One region of the Bradyrhizobium sp. USDA 4532 genome, then DNA from elsewhere that is predicted to be linked to it. Evidence: predicted binding sites of a transcription regulator. Region 1 holds the regulator's gene; the other holds the start of a gene.
The links. The regulator PhoB, encoded in region 1, activates phosphate uptake and scavenging genes when phosphate is short. The targets are predictions, from matches to a motif close to TGTCATNNANCTGTCAT.

Region 1 (7,204 bases):
GGCGACCGCGAGCGGATTGCCGCCGAAGGTCGAGCCGTGCGAGCCGGGCGCCATGCCGGCCGCGGCTTGCGCGGTCGCCAGCACCGCGCCGATCGGGAAACCGCCCCCGAGCGCCTTGGCCAGCGACATCACGTCCGGCGTGACGCCGGTGCGCTTGTAGGCGAACAGCTCGCCGGTTCGGCCCATGCCGGTCTGCACCTCGTCGAAGGCGAGCAGCAGGCCGTGCTCGTCGCACAGCGCGCGCAGTGCCTTGAAGAACGCCTGTGGCGCCGAGCGCACGCCGCCCTCGCCCTGCACCGGCTCGATCAGGATGCCGGCGGTGTGCGGACCGATCGCCTTCTTCACCGCGTCGATGTCGCCATGCGGCACCTGGTCGAAGCCGTCCATCGGCGGGCCGAAGCCCTCGAGATATTTCGCCGAGCCGGTCGCCGCCAGCGTGCCCAGCGTGCGGCCGTGGAAGGCGCCCTCGAAGGTGATGATGCGGTAGCGCTCGCCATGGCCCTTGGAGAAGTGATAGTGGCGGACCAGCTTGATCACGCCCTCCATCGCTTCCGCGCCGGAATTGCAGAAGAACACGAAGTCGGCAAAGCTCTGCTCGCACAGCCGCGCGGCAAGCACCTCGCCGTCCGGGCTCTTGAACAGGTTCGACATGTGCCAGAGCTTGGTCGCCTGTTCCTGCAGCGCCTTGACGAGATGCGGATGCGCGTGCCCGAGCGCGTTGACCGCGACGCCCGAGGTGAAATCGAGATAGCGGTCGCCGTTGGTTGCGATCAGCCAGGCGCCCTCACCGCGCTCGAAACCGAGATCGACCCTGGCGAAGACGGGGAGCAGATGCGACGTGGCAGCGTTGGTCATGACGATCACTGACGGTTTTTAAGCCGACAATTGCCGCGCGCCTTGACGCCAGCGCAGCAACGGCCAGCTTCGGAAAACAAAACGGCCGCCTTTGCGGGCGGCACGTGGCGGGCATTCTATGCTGCGGTCGGTAAGTGTCAATCGCCACGAAGTGGCCTTCCTGCAATGCGAAACGAGCGCAATCCGGAGCATTCCGGTGCGGTGGAAAAGCCTCATCGCGATGCTTAACTGTGTGGGAACATGTGGACGCACGACCGCGGACTCTTGCGCCAGAGTCACGCCATATTGTAGCGTTTGGCCTGTCGGGTACGACATCTCGTGCGGCGGTACTGGACCCTCTAAGTAGCCTTTGTGTCTCGCGTAAACGTTCGGGCGCAACACCGTGCCCGGCGAGGGCTAAGGGATTCTGGCCGCAGGGATATTTGTCCAGATTGGCTCGCAGCGCCGCTCCAATGATTGGCCGGCGCTACGCGAAGGGAAGAATGCGATGACTGTATTGACCTGGTCCGACGATCGCGTCGAGCAGCTGAAGAAGCTCTGGGAGTCCGGCCTGTCGGCCAGCCAGATCGCGGCGGAACTTGGCAATGTGACGCGAAACGCCGTGATCGGCAAAGTGCATCGGCTCGGCCTCTCCGGCCGCGCCAAGGCACCCTCCACGGCCGCGCCGCGGCAGCGCAAGGCCCGCCCCGCCCAGCACATGATGCGGGTGGCGCGCCCGGTCTCGCGCGGCAACACCGCGCTGGCGCACGCCTTCGAGGCCGAGATGGAGCCCGATCCGATCTCCTACGACAATGTGGTGCCGATGAGCCAGCGGCTGTCGCTGCTCGAGCTCAACGAGGCCACCTGTCACTGGCCGGTCGGCGATCCCTCGAGCCCGGAATTCTTCTTCTGCGGCGGCAAAGCGCTCGGCGGCCTGCCCTATTGCGCGCATCACTCGCGCGTCGCCTACCAGCCCGCCGCCGATCGCCGCCGGCCGTCGGCGAAACCGCAGATCAAGTGAGCACTCGGGAAAACGACGGAAGACCTCAAAGACAAATCCCCGCGAAAGCGGGGATTTTTTTGTGTGACCCAGCCCGGCTATATCACCAGCGTCGTCCCGGCGCAGGCCGGGACCCATAACCACGAATGGGTGTTGTTAGAAAGCCGTCTGGCCGCGTGCCGATTGCGCTGGCCGCAGCGTATGGGTCCCGGGTTTCGCCGGGACGACGCCGTGTTGCGGTTTATGAATGCCGCATGGCCGTTACGGCTGCGGCTCGGCCTTGGCAAAGCGGTCGTCGAGCGCGTAGCCGGCGCCGCGCACAGTGCGGATCGGATCCTGCTCGCGGCCCGGATTGAGCAGCTTGCGCAGGCGGCCGATATGCACGTCGACGGTGCGCTCATCGATGTAGATGTCGCGGCCCCAGACGCTGTCGAGCAATTGCTCGCGGCTGAACACGCGGCCGGGATGCTCAAGGAAGAATTCGAGCAGGCGATACTCGGTCGGCCCGAGATCGATCGGACGGCCCGAGCGCGCCACGCGGCGCTTCTCGCGGTCGAGCTCGATGTCGCCGTAGGTCAGCACGGTCGCAAGCCGCTCCGGGCTGGCGCGGCGCAACAGGCCCTTCACCCGCGCCAGCAGCTCCGGCACCGAGAACGGCTTGACGATGTAATCGTCCGCGCCGGTGGCAAGCCCGCGCACGCGCTCGCTTTCCTCGCCGCGCGCGGTCAGCATGATGATCGGAAGCTGCTTGGTCTCGGGCCGCGCCCGCAGGCGGCGGCACAGTTCGATGCCGGACAGGCCCGGCAGCATCCAGTCCAGCACCACGAGGTCGGGAACGCGCTCCTTCAGCCTTGTATCCGCATCGTCGCCGCGCCCCACCGTCTCGACATCGTAGCCTTCCGCATCGAGATTGTAGCGCAACAGCGTCGTCAGCGCTTCCTCGTCTTCGACTACCAGAATGCGTGCGCTCATCGGTTTAAGTTCTTTCTCTGTGGTGATCCGTTGCCCAGACGCAAACCGAAACGCTTACTTCCTTGAGCATAGTCCCCGCGGAAACGATTTGTCGCGAGGATCATCCAGTTTCGCTCTTGCCGGTTCCGTGCTTGCCGATCATGCCTCAGTTGCCCGGCACCGTGGTGGCAAAAGTGGTCATGTCGCCCTTCGGGCGCTTGTCGGTGATCTGCTGGCCCTCGATCATGTAGAACACGGTCTCGGCGATATTGGTGGCGTGATCGCCGATCCGCTCGATGTTCTTGGCGCAGAACATCAGATGGATGCAGAACGAGATGTTGCGCGGATCTTCCATCATGTAGGTGAGCAGTTCGCGGAACAGCGAGGTGCAGATCGCATCGACCTCCTCGTCGCCCTTCCAGACGTTCATCGCCGCCGGCAGGTCGTGCGCGGCATAGGCGTCGAGCACCGACTTGACCTGCGACAGCACGAGGTCGGTCATGTGCTCGAGGCCGCGGATCAGCTTCAGCGGCTGGAAATCGCTCTCCAGCGCCGCGACGCGCTTGCCCATGTTCTTGGCGAGGTCGCCGATCCGCTCGAGGTCGGTGGCGACGCGCATCGCGCTGACGATCTCACGCAGATCGATCGCCATCGGCTGGCGGCGGGCGATCGTCAGCACCGCCCGCTCTTCGATGTTGCGCTGCAGATTGTCGATCTCGATGTCGGCGGCGACCACGCGCTTGCCGAGCGCGACGTCGCGACGGATCAGCGCGTCGACCGACTCGGTAATCATCCGTTCGACCAGGCCGCCCATCTCGGCGACCAGGCGAGTCAACTCCTGCAGGTCGCTGTCGAATGCCTTGGCGGTATGTTCAGAAGCCATCGCTTGTCTCCCTCAACCATGATCCCGGGGATCATGGTTTCGTGTCCTGAATTTTAGCATGACCTGATCGGAAAACCGGTTTCCACTTTTCCGGATCATGCGCCGGTCAACCGAACCGGCCGGTGATGTAGTCCTGGGTGCGCCGATCGCTCGGTGAGGTGAATATCTTGTTGGTGTCGTCGAACTCGATCAGCTCGCCGAGATACATGAAGGCGGTCTTATCGGAGACGCGCGCCGCCTGCTGCATGTTGTGGGTGACGATCGCGATCGTGTAGTCCTCGGAGAGCTCCTGGATCAGCTCCTCGACCTTGGCGGTCGAGATCGGGTCGAGCGCCGAGCACGGCTCGTCGAACAGGATCACCTCGGGACGCACCGCCACGGTGCGCGCGATGCACAGGCGCTGCTGCTGGCCGCCGGAGAGCGACAGGCCGGAGGCGTTCAGCTTGTCCTTGACCTCGTTCCACAGCGCGCCGCCGCGCAGCGCCTTCTCGACCCGGTCGTCCATCTCGGACTTCGAGATCTTCTCATAGAGGCGGATGCCGAAGGCGATGTTCTCGTAGATCGTCATCGGGAACGGCGTCGGCTTCTGGAACACCATGCCGACCCGCGCGCGCAGCAAGTTGAGGTCGAGCTTGGGGTCGAGAATGTTGGTCTGGTCCAGCATCAGCTGGCCGACCGCGCGCTGACCCGGATACAGGTCGTACATCCGGTTGAAAATGCGCAGCAGGGTCGACTTGCCGCAGCCGGACGGGCCGATGAACGCCGTGACGCGGTTGGTGCCGAGCGCCAGGTTGATGTTCTTCAGCGCGTGGTGCTCGCCGTAATAGAAGTTGAGGTTGCGCACCGTGACTTTCGGCGGCGCTTCCGGCAGCGGAACCTGGGGAATGTGGCCTGCGGCAGTCGTGGAGACGGAAAGCTCGGTCATTTTGCGGCCCTTTCGGCACCAAGGATACGCGCGCCGATATTCAACGCGAGCACGGTGAATGTGATGAGCAGCGCGCCGCTCCACGCCAGCTCTTTCCAGTAGGCGTAGGGGCTCTGCACGAAGTTGTTGATGGTCACTGGCAGGTTGGCCATCGTCTTGGTCAGATCCAGGCTGAAGAACTGGTTCGACAGCGCGGTGAACAGCAGCGGCGCGGTCTCGCCGGCGACGCGGGCGGTCGCCAGCAGCACACCGGTGATCAGACCCGATCGCGCGGCACGATAAGCGATCCGCTTGATCACCAGCGAACGCGGCAGGCCGAGCGCGGAGGCGGCCTCGCGCAGCGGATTGGGCACCAAGAGCAGCATGTCCTCGGTGGTGCGCAGCACGACCGGGATCACGATCACCGCGAGCGCAAGGCTGCCTGCGATCGCCGAGAAGCCGCGCATCGGCACCACCACCGCACCATAGATGAACAGGCCGATGATGATCGAGGGCGCGCTGAGCAGGATGTCGTTGATGAAGCGGATCACCGAGGTCAGCTTGTCGTGCTTGCCGTATTCGGCGAGGTAGGTGCCGGCGAACAGGCCAAGCGGCGCGCCGATGCCGACGCCGATCACGGTCATGATGACCGAGCCGACGATGGCGTTGAGCAAGCCGCCTTCGGTCGAGCCGGGCGGCGGCGTGTTCTGGGTGAACAGCTGCACGCTGAGGCCGGCAAGGCCGTTATAGAGCAGCGTGATCAGGATCAGCGCCAGCCAGGTAACGCCGAACAGCGCCGCGCCGACACAGAGTGCGCGGATGACGATGTCGCTGCGGCGGCGGGATTTGTAGATCGGGTTCATGGCGTTACTTCCCCGCCTTCTTTTCAAGCCGCATCAGCATCAGCCGCGCGCCGGCGAGCACGAAGAAGGTCAGCACGAACAACAGCAGGCCGAGCAGGATCAGGCCGGACTGGTGCAGGCCGTCGCTCTCGGCGAATTCGCTGGCGATCGCCGCCGAGATCGTGGTGCCCGGCGCGAAGATCGACGACGAGATCCGGAACGAGTTGCCGATGATGAAGGTCACCGCCATGGTCTCGCCGAGGGCGCGGCCGAGCGCCAGCATGATGCCGCCGATCACGCCGACGCGGGTGTAGGGGATCACGACGCTGCGGACGACTTCCCAGGTGGTGCAGCCCATGCCGTAGGCGGCCTCTTTCAGCACCGGCGGCACGGTCTTGAACACGTCGACCGAGATCGCGGTGATGAAGGGCAGCACCATGATCGCAAGGATCAGCGCGGCGTTGAACAGGCTGAGATAGGACGGCGGGCCTGCGAACACCGCGCCCAGCACCGGGACGCCCTCGAAGATCCGGATCATGAAGGGCTGGAACGTGTTGGCCAGGAACGGGCCGAGCACGAAGAAGCCCCACATGCCGTAGATGATCGAGGGGATGCCGGCGAGCAGCTCGATCGCGATGCCGATCGGGCGGCGCAGCATTTGCGGGCAGAGCTCGGTGAGGAACACGGCGATGCCGATGCCGACCGGAATGGCGATCAGCATCGCGATGACCGAGGTGATCAGGGTGCCGTAGATCGGGCCGAGCGCGCCGAGCACCGGCGGATCGGCCGAGGGTGCCCAGCGCTGCGTCCAGAGGAAGGCGATGCCGTATTCCTTCATCGCCGGCCAGGCGCCGACGATCAGCGACAGGATGATGCCGCCGAGGATCAACAGAACCGAAATCGCCGAGATGCGGGTGATCCAATAGAAGGTGAGGTCACCGAGCTTGAAGGCGCTGAGGGCCTTGGCGCGATCGTAAGGTCCCGCGGCTTCCATCACATCGCTCTGAACAGCCATGTCTGCCACGCCAATCCCCTCTTTAGTATGCAAAAGCCACGCAAACCGCTACGCCCCGAAGCGATCTTCACTGACGCATTTGGCCGGGCGCCGTCGTTCCAGCCACGCCCCTTGAGGCGCGAACCCCGGCCTCGATCCCGCGCTTGTTGCCGCAGTGATGGAGACCGGGTCTTGGTCGCTCGACCTGTGCCGCGATCGAGTCGGCACAGGCCCTGTCGCAGCGTCGGACTTAGCTCTTGATGTCCGACGACCAGGTCTTCTCGATCAGCTTGACGACCGAGTCCGGCATCGGGATGTAGTCGAGCTCTTCGGCCGCCTTGTCGCCCTTCTCGAAGGCGTACTTGAAGAACTTGAGCGCTTCCTGCGAGGCCGCCTTGTCGGTCGAGTCCTTGTGCATCAGGATGAAGGTCGCCGCGGTGATCGGCCAGGAGGCTTCGCCCGGCTGGTCGGTCAGGATCACGTAGTAGCCGGGAGCCTTGGCCCAGTCGGCATTCGAGGCGGCAGCCTGGAAGGCAGCCATGGTCGGCTGCACGGTCTTGCCGGCCTTGTTGACCAGCCCGGTGTAGGTCAGCTTGTTCTGCTTGGCGTAGGCATACTCGACATAGCCGATAGCGTTCTTGGTCTGGCTGATGTTGCCGGCAACGCCTTCGTTGCCCTTGGCGCCGACGCCGACCGGCCATTCGACCGCGGTGCCGGAACCGACCTTGGACTTCCAGTCGGCGTTCGACTTGGAGAGATAGTCGGTGAAGTTGAAGGTGGTGCCCGAACCGTCCGA
Region 2 (7,204 bases), 3.3 Mb from region 1:
CTATTCCGCGCGTGATGCACGGCCGAAACTTAGCACAGACCCGAAAGTCTCTTGCCGCGCAATCATGCACGCAGCTTCACAATCCCGAGATGTTTTTAGCGCTCGGTGCAATTGAGTAAGCGACATTGTCGCATGTGTCTTGAACAAGGACTCGCCGCAAGCCTGTGTGCCGCGCCCTTCTGAGTTCGACCCGTGCGACCAAAAAGCCGTCGCTTGATCCGCCGGATGGCGAATCCTCGTCTCCTGCTGACTTCAGGGCGCCGCTGCTTTAGGTTGATTGGTTCAATTGTCGGTGCACTGCGAAGAGAGCACGCATGTCGACGGCGATTTCGATCCTCGGTGGAGTTGGTTTTTTCCTGCTTGGCATGAGCGTCATGACCGCCGGCCTCAAGGGACTCGCCGGATCCAAATTGCGGACAGTCCTGAGCAAGGCAGCAGCAACCCCGCTATCCGGTGCGCTGTGGGGCGCCATCGTGACCTTGATCGTGCAATCGTCCAGCGCCACGACGATGACCACCATCGGTCTGGTAAGCGCGGGCGTGCTGACCTTTCCACAAGGGCTGGCCCTGGTGTTCGGTGCGAACGTCGGAACCACGGGAACCGGCTGGCTCGTTGCGCTGATCGGCGTTCGCGTCTCCCTCACGGCCGCGGCGCTCCCGATGATTTTCGTCGGCGCATTGATCAAGCTGTTGGGCCGTGGCCGTGTATCCGCAGCGGGAGCAGCCCTTGCGGGGTTCGCGCTGGTGCTGTTCGCGCTGACGACCCTGCAGCAGGGCATGGGAGGACTAGCCGAACGGTTGCACCCGGCGGACTTGCCGGCCGTTCTCGGCGCCACCTGGTGGGCCGGCTTGTACGGGGTGCTGGCGCTGGCCGTCGTCGGACTGGTGATGACCGCCGTGATGCAATCGTCGACCGCGGCTATCGCGGTGACGCTCTCGGCACACTATGCTGGAGCCATCGGCCTAGACCAGGCATGCGCACTGATCATTGGGCAGAACATCGGAACGGCGACCAGTTCCGCCATGGCGGCAATCGGCGCGAGCAGCACCGCCAAGCGATTGGCCTTGGCGTACATCCTGTTCAAGCTGATTGCGGCGGCTATTGCGCTGGTGCTCTTCCCCGTGACCATTCCCCTTCTGGTCCGCGCCTCAGACAGCATTGGTGGTGTAACGCTGCTTGCAGCTTATCACACCGCCTACAACGTCATCGGCGTCCTGGTGCTGCTGCCTGTGATCAATGGCTTTACCCGGTTCGTCGAGCGCATCCTGCCCGAACGAGGCTCACCGCTGACCAGGTGCCTGGATCCGGCAGCGCTCGCGACCCCGATCGCAACCGTCGAGGCAGTGCGACGCACGGTCGCGCGCGCGCTTGAAGCGATGTGCGGATCATTGGCGACAGCACTGTCAACAGCGAGTCAGGACGCCTCCGTCCCGGCGAGACAGAACACAGTGCCAGCGGGGGAAGCTGCCTCTGCCCTGCGCCAGGCGCAGGAGTTCATGTCAGAAGTAAGTGGACCTCCTGAATCGCAGAATGAGCAGCGGCGGCTCACCAGCACGGTACATGCACTTGACCACGCGTCTCGCCTGGCCGAAACCTTCGGCGAGGAAATCGAACTCGGTCGGCTCCCCAGCGGCTCCCAGGACATGCGCGCGGTGGAAATCTGCGTGGAGGCCATGCGTAGCGCGGCATCGCTCGCCGCTGAAGTCGCTGTCGTGCCCGACGCTTCCGATTCCGCCAGAAAGATCAAGCCGAGAACAGCGCCGACGCGGTCGCACCACCCAGGGAAGGCACTCGCCACAGCCGGGACATCGACCGAGCAGGCCCTTGCGCATCTGGAACACTGCGCGAAAGCACTCGGCGAAGTGCGGAGAGACCACCGCAAGGCCACGCTCGACTCTGTGGCGGATGGAACGACGATCGCGGACGACGCAATCGCTCGCGTCGATACCGTACGGCGCCTTGAAACGCTCACGCATCACGCCTGGCGCTCCCTCGCGCATCTTCACGGTCGCAGCGCATAGTGCGGTACAAAACTCGAGGCGCCCCGCAAGAGCAGGGCGAGGCAAGGTTCTACACCACGGCACGCTGGCCGATGATGGCAAAGCGCAGCTTGCTGGAGATGAAGTCGATCGCCGCGACCGCGATTAGGATCATCAGGATCAGGAACGATACCTTCTGCCATTCCAGCACACGGATCTGCTCGGCGAGCTGCAACCCAATGCCGCCGGCGCCGACGATGCCGATGATGGTGGCCGAACGGGTATTCGACTCGATGAAGTAGAGCACCTGCCCGGCGATCACGGGCAGCACCTGCGGCAGCAGGCCGAAGCGGATCTCGTGCAGCGCGTTGCCGCCGGACGCGCGGATGCCCTCGACCTGCTTGCGATCCGCCGCCTCGATCGCCTCCGAGAACAGCTTTCCAAACGCGCCGAAGTCCGACACCATGATCGCGAGCACGCCCGCGAACGGGCCGAGGCCGACGACGTTGATCCAGACCAGCGCCCAGATCAGCGTATCGACGCCGCGGATCGAGTCCAGGAAGCGGCGCACCGGAAAGCGGATCAGGTTCGAGGGGATGATGTTGCGCGCCGCCAGCAGGCTGACCGGGAGTGCCAAAACCGCGGCAAGCGTGGTGCCGAGCACCGCGATCGACAGCGTCTCGCCGAGCGCCTGCATGTAGAGCGGGAACGACGAGCCCGGATTCGGCGGGAGCATCAGCATCGTGATCCAGCCGAGCTGGCCGAGGCCCGCGATCAGCCTGGACGGCGAGAAATCGAGATCGACCAGTCCGAACACGAAGATCGCGAGCGCCGCCACGATCATGGCCGACATCGCCAGCCGTGCCGATGTGGGACGTTCGAAGACGTCGGGGTACTTCGCGCGCAGTTCCGCGGTGTCCGGCCTCGGCATCTGGCTCATCGACGGGTCTCCTTGCCGAACAGCCGGCCGCGCAGCCAGCCGGTCGAGATATCGATGATGAAGACGGTGACGATGATGGTGATGAGGATGGCGCTGACGTCGGAATAGTAGAACTTGCGGATCGCGACCACCAGCTCCTGGCCGATGCCGCCGGCGCCGACGAAGCCCATCACCGACGCCTCGCGGACGTTGATCTCGAAGCGCAGCAGCGCATAGCTGGCATAGCCGGCCGAGACCTGCGGCAGCACGGCAAAGCGCATGCAGGACAGCCAGCTCGCGCCGGTGGAGCGGATGCCCTCGACCGGCTTCATGTCGGCATTCTCGACGATCTCGGCGAACAGCTTGCCGAGCGCCCCGGTGGTGTGGATCGCGATCGCCAGCACGCCGGCCATCGGCCCGAGGCCGAACGCGATCACGAAGATCAGCGCGAACACGATGCCGGGGACGGTGCGGGCGAATTCCAGCAGGCGGCGGATCGTGAAACGTACCCACGGGCCCGGCGACGTATTCTGGGCCGCGAAGAAATTGAGCGCGAAGGCGAGCACGGCACCCGTCAGCGTGCCGACATAGCTGATCAGGATCGTCTCGCCGAGCATCTTCAGCCACTTATGCCAACCCCAGAACCATTCGGCGGGATCGGTCCAGACCCGCGCGCCGGAATCCAGCGTCAGGATGCGATCGAAATAGCTGACGAAATTGCCGAAATAGGTGAACAGCGTGCGCAGGTTCACTTCCGCGCCGAACGCCGCGATCACCAGCACCGCACAGAATGCCGCCGTTGCCAGCGCGGCCTTCAACCGCTTGCGTGCGACGGACTTGCGGTAGGCGTCCCCCAGCGTCGCCAATTGCTGCGCTGGAAGAATGGATACGGCGGTCGCCATCGACGCGTGCCAGTCCGGTTCGGAGTTGAGTGGAGAGAAAGAGCCGGGCTATACGCCCGACCCTCGTGACGTCAGGCGTGCGATCAGCTCGCCTTCTTTCGCAAACCGTCGACGAACTTGATCAGCTCGATGGTGCCGTCCCAATCCTTGGTGGTGGCGGGATGGAAGCCCTTCTTCTGACCGTCGGACAGACGGTCGAAGGCGGCCTTGTCCTTGGTCGGGGCGTCGAAGAAGGCCTTTGCGATCGCGGCCTTCAGGTCCTCCGGAAGATCGGTGTTGTACGCATAGGGGCCGTTGATGATCAGCGCCGACTTGTGGATGATGCGGAAATCATCCTTCTTCATCGCCGAGCCGTCGGCATTCTTCAGCATGCCCTTGGTCAGCATCTGGGCGAGCGTGGAATCATCCTCGTTGGTCCACTGGTTGGCGGCCACATCAACGGTTCCCTGCGACAGCGCCAGGACGGCGTTCTCGTGGCTGCCGGTGAACACGACCTTGCCGAAAAAGCCTTCGGCGTTCGCGATGCCCATCTTGTTGAGTTCGAAGCGCGGCACGTTGTTGCCGGACGTCGAGTTCGGATCGACCAGGCCGAGATTCTTGCCCTTCAGGTCCTCGACGGTCTTGTACGGGCTCGACGCCTTGACGAAGAACACCGAGTAATAGCCGGTCGAACCGTCGGCGTTCATATCGTTGGCGAACGCGTCGGTCTTGACGCCGGTCACGCGCGCGCGAGAGAACGAGGCCGAGCCGTAGCTGGCGATCTGGATGTTGCCGGCGCGCTGGCCTTCGATGACGGCCGCGTAGTCGTTGGCGATGCGCAGTGTGACCTTCACGCCGAGTTCCTTCGACAGATACGCCACGAACGGCGTCCAGCGCTCGGTGACGCCGGAGGCGTTCTCGGCCGGCACCACCGCGAAGGTGAGCTCCGGATACTTTGCCTTCCAGTCCTGCGCGGAGGCCGAACCGGCAAATGCCAGCGCGGCGGCGCCAGCCAGAATGATGCGACGAGTGAACATGACTACCCCTCTTTTGTTGTAGTTGCACCTGTTGGCCGGGCAAAATGCCCGGCCTCCCAGATTGAAAAATGCGCGACGCTCAGGCCGCGGCTGCGGTGCCGAGTGCCGGCGCAGTTGCATCGTCGGGCGCGGGCAGCGGTGCTGCGCCGATGACGTCATTGGCCTCGAGGTCATAGAGCTCGCGGGCGATATGGTCGGTGAGCGCCGCGGGGGCGCCATCGAACACCACGCGACCTGCGGCCATGCCGACCAGGCGGTCGCAATAGGTCCGCGCCAGGTCGAGCGAGTGCAGATTGCAAAGCACTGTGATGCCGAAATGCTTGTTGATGCGCAGCAGCGCGTCCATCACGATCTTGGTGTTGCGCGGATCGAGCGAGGCGATCGGCTCGTCGGCGAGAATGATGTCGGGCTCCTGCACCAGCGCGCGGGCGATCGCGACGCGTTGCTGCTGGCCGCCGGAGAGCTGGTCGGCGCGCTGTGCCGCCAGCTGGGCGATGTCGAATTGCTCGAGCGCCGACAGTGCGAGCGCCCTGTCCTGCTCCGGCCAGACCTGCGCCAGCGAGCGCCATGACGGAATTTGGGCCAGTCGGCCCATCAGCACGTTGGTCAGCACATCAAGGCGGCCGACCAGATTGAACTGCTGGAAGATCATCGCCGAGCGCGCGCGCCACCGCCGCAGTTCCTTGCCGCGCAACGCGGTGACGTCGGTGCCCTCGAACAGGATACGGCCGGAGGTCGGATCGGCGAGACAGTTGATCATCCGCAGCAGCGTCGACTTGCCGGCGCCGGAGCGGCCGATCACGCCGACAAAGCTGCCCGGCGCGATCGAAAAGGACGCGTTGTCGACTGCGGCTTTCGTGCCGAAACGGCACGTCAAACCTTCCACCACCAGCATGTAATGCTCCAACCGCGCCTCGTTGGGCCATCGCTATCCCCGGCGTTTTACAGTTATGTGACGACAGCGCTGCGGTGCGGCGATCGTCCACACCCCTCCCTTGTCGCTCCCTTGCCGTCATCGCAACGTCATGATGTTGTCATCAAGCATCCCGATGACGAGCGCGCATCCCCCGGAAGCCCAAGATTCTTGAAGATTTGCGGAGGCCCTGATGGCCGGAAAAACACTCTCGGTTGTGCCGACCGTCGACCCGACCGCGTCGGTCCGTGAGAGCAAGCTCGGCAAATATACCGAGGTCGGCGCGCGCACGATCCTGCTTGAAGTGACCATGGATGACTATTCCTACGTCGTGAACGACAGCCAGATCACCTACACCTCGATCGGCAAGTTCTGCTCGAAGCGATGACCCGCATCAACCCCGGCAACCACCCGATGCATCGCGCGACTCAGGCGCATTTCACCTACCGCGCCAGCGCGTATTTCCCCGGAGAGAGCGACGACACCGACTTCTTCAACTGGCGACGTGCGCATCACGTGCATATCGGCCATGACGTCTGGATCGGTCATGGTGCGATCCTGTTACCAGGACGGAACGTCGGAACCGGCGCCGTCGTCGCCGCCGGCGCGATCGTGACCAAGGACGTTCCCGGCTACACCATCGTGGCCGGTAATCCGGCGCGGCCGGTGAAGCGGCGCTTCTCCGAGACGATCGCCGACCGCCTCGCCGCGCTCGCATGGTGGGACTGGGATCACGAGACGCTCCGCCGCGTCCTGCCCGACTTTCGCAAGCTCGCGGTCGAGGAATTCCTCGACAAGCATGAGGCCAAGGCCGTATCCCAATCACAAGCCAAACAACGGAGCGCCGCATCGTGACGGACATTTTCATCGAGGGCGGGCGCACGCTGGTTGACGGCGCCTTGGTCGAGACCTCGCTGCGGACCGCTGGTCGCGACATCGGCGCGCTCGACGCCGAGCAGGGTCGCGCCGCGCTTCACATCGATGCTAGTGGCCTCCTGGTGCTGCCCGGCATCATCGACCTGCATGGCGATGCGTTCGAGCGGCAGATGATGCCGCGCCCCGGCGTCGACTTCCCGACCGACGTGGCGCTGATCGACAGCGACCGGCAGGCGATCGCCAACGGCATCACCACCGTGTTCCACGGCACGACCTGGTCGTGGGAGCCCGGCCTGCGCAGCGCGGAGAATGCGCGCAAGCTGCTCGATGCGATCGAGGCGCTGCGGCCGCACCTCGCCGCCGACACCCGCTTCCACCTGCGCCACGAGACCCACAATCTCGAGGCCGAGGCCGAGATCATTCAATGGCTCAGTGAAGGCCGCATCGACCTGTTCGCCTTCAACGACCACAGCAACGTCAAGCCGAAGAAGCGCAACCAGCTGGCCGAGCGCACCGGGCTCTCCGTCGAGGCCGTCAACGACATGCTCGACCGGATCGTGGCGCGTCGCCCCGAGGTGCCGGCCTCGATAGCGCGACTG

Region 2: phnC (phosphonate ABC transporter ATP-binding protein) is a predicted target of PhoB. The motif match lies at 5,838-5,854, and genes of this name have one in related genera.

The regions. Positions count from the first base shown of each region.
Region 1 is NZ_JALJZN010000001.1:6,818,897-6,826,100, reverse strand. Features, by position in the region: gene J2R76_RS31365 (aspartate aminotransferase family protein) at 1-855, opposite strand, end outside; gene J2R76_RS31360 (GcrA family cell cycle regulator) at 1,343-1,855, shown strand; gene phoB (phosphate regulon transcriptional regulator PhoB) at 2,096-2,806, opposite strand; gene phoU (phosphate signaling complex protein PhoU) at 2,952-3,668, opposite strand; gene pstB (phosphate ABC transporter ATP-binding protein PstB) at 3,775-4,593, opposite strand; gene pstA (phosphate ABC transporter permease PstA) at 4,590-5,435, opposite strand; gene pstC (phosphate ABC transporter permease subunit PstC) at 5,440-6,429, opposite strand; gene pstS (phosphate ABC transporter substrate-binding protein PstS) at 6,659-7,204, opposite strand, start outside.
Region 2 is NZ_JALJZN010000001.1:3,490,542-3,497,745, forward strand. Features, by position in the region: gene J2R76_RS16505 (Na/Pi cotransporter family protein) at 315-2,021, shown strand; gene phnE (phosphonate ABC transporter, permease protein PhnE) at 2,071-2,919, opposite strand; gene phnE (phosphonate ABC transporter, permease protein PhnE) at 2,916-3,800, opposite strand; gene phnD (phosphonate ABC transporter substrate-binding protein) at 3,884-4,816, opposite strand; gene phnC (phosphonate ABC transporter ATP-binding protein) at 4,896-5,711, opposite strand; partial or broken gene J2R76_RS16530 (chloramphenicol acetyltransferase) at 5,923-6,584, shown strand; gene J2R76_RS16535 (alpha-D-ribose 1-methylphosphonate 5-triphosphate diphosphatase) at 6,581-7,204, shown strand, end outside.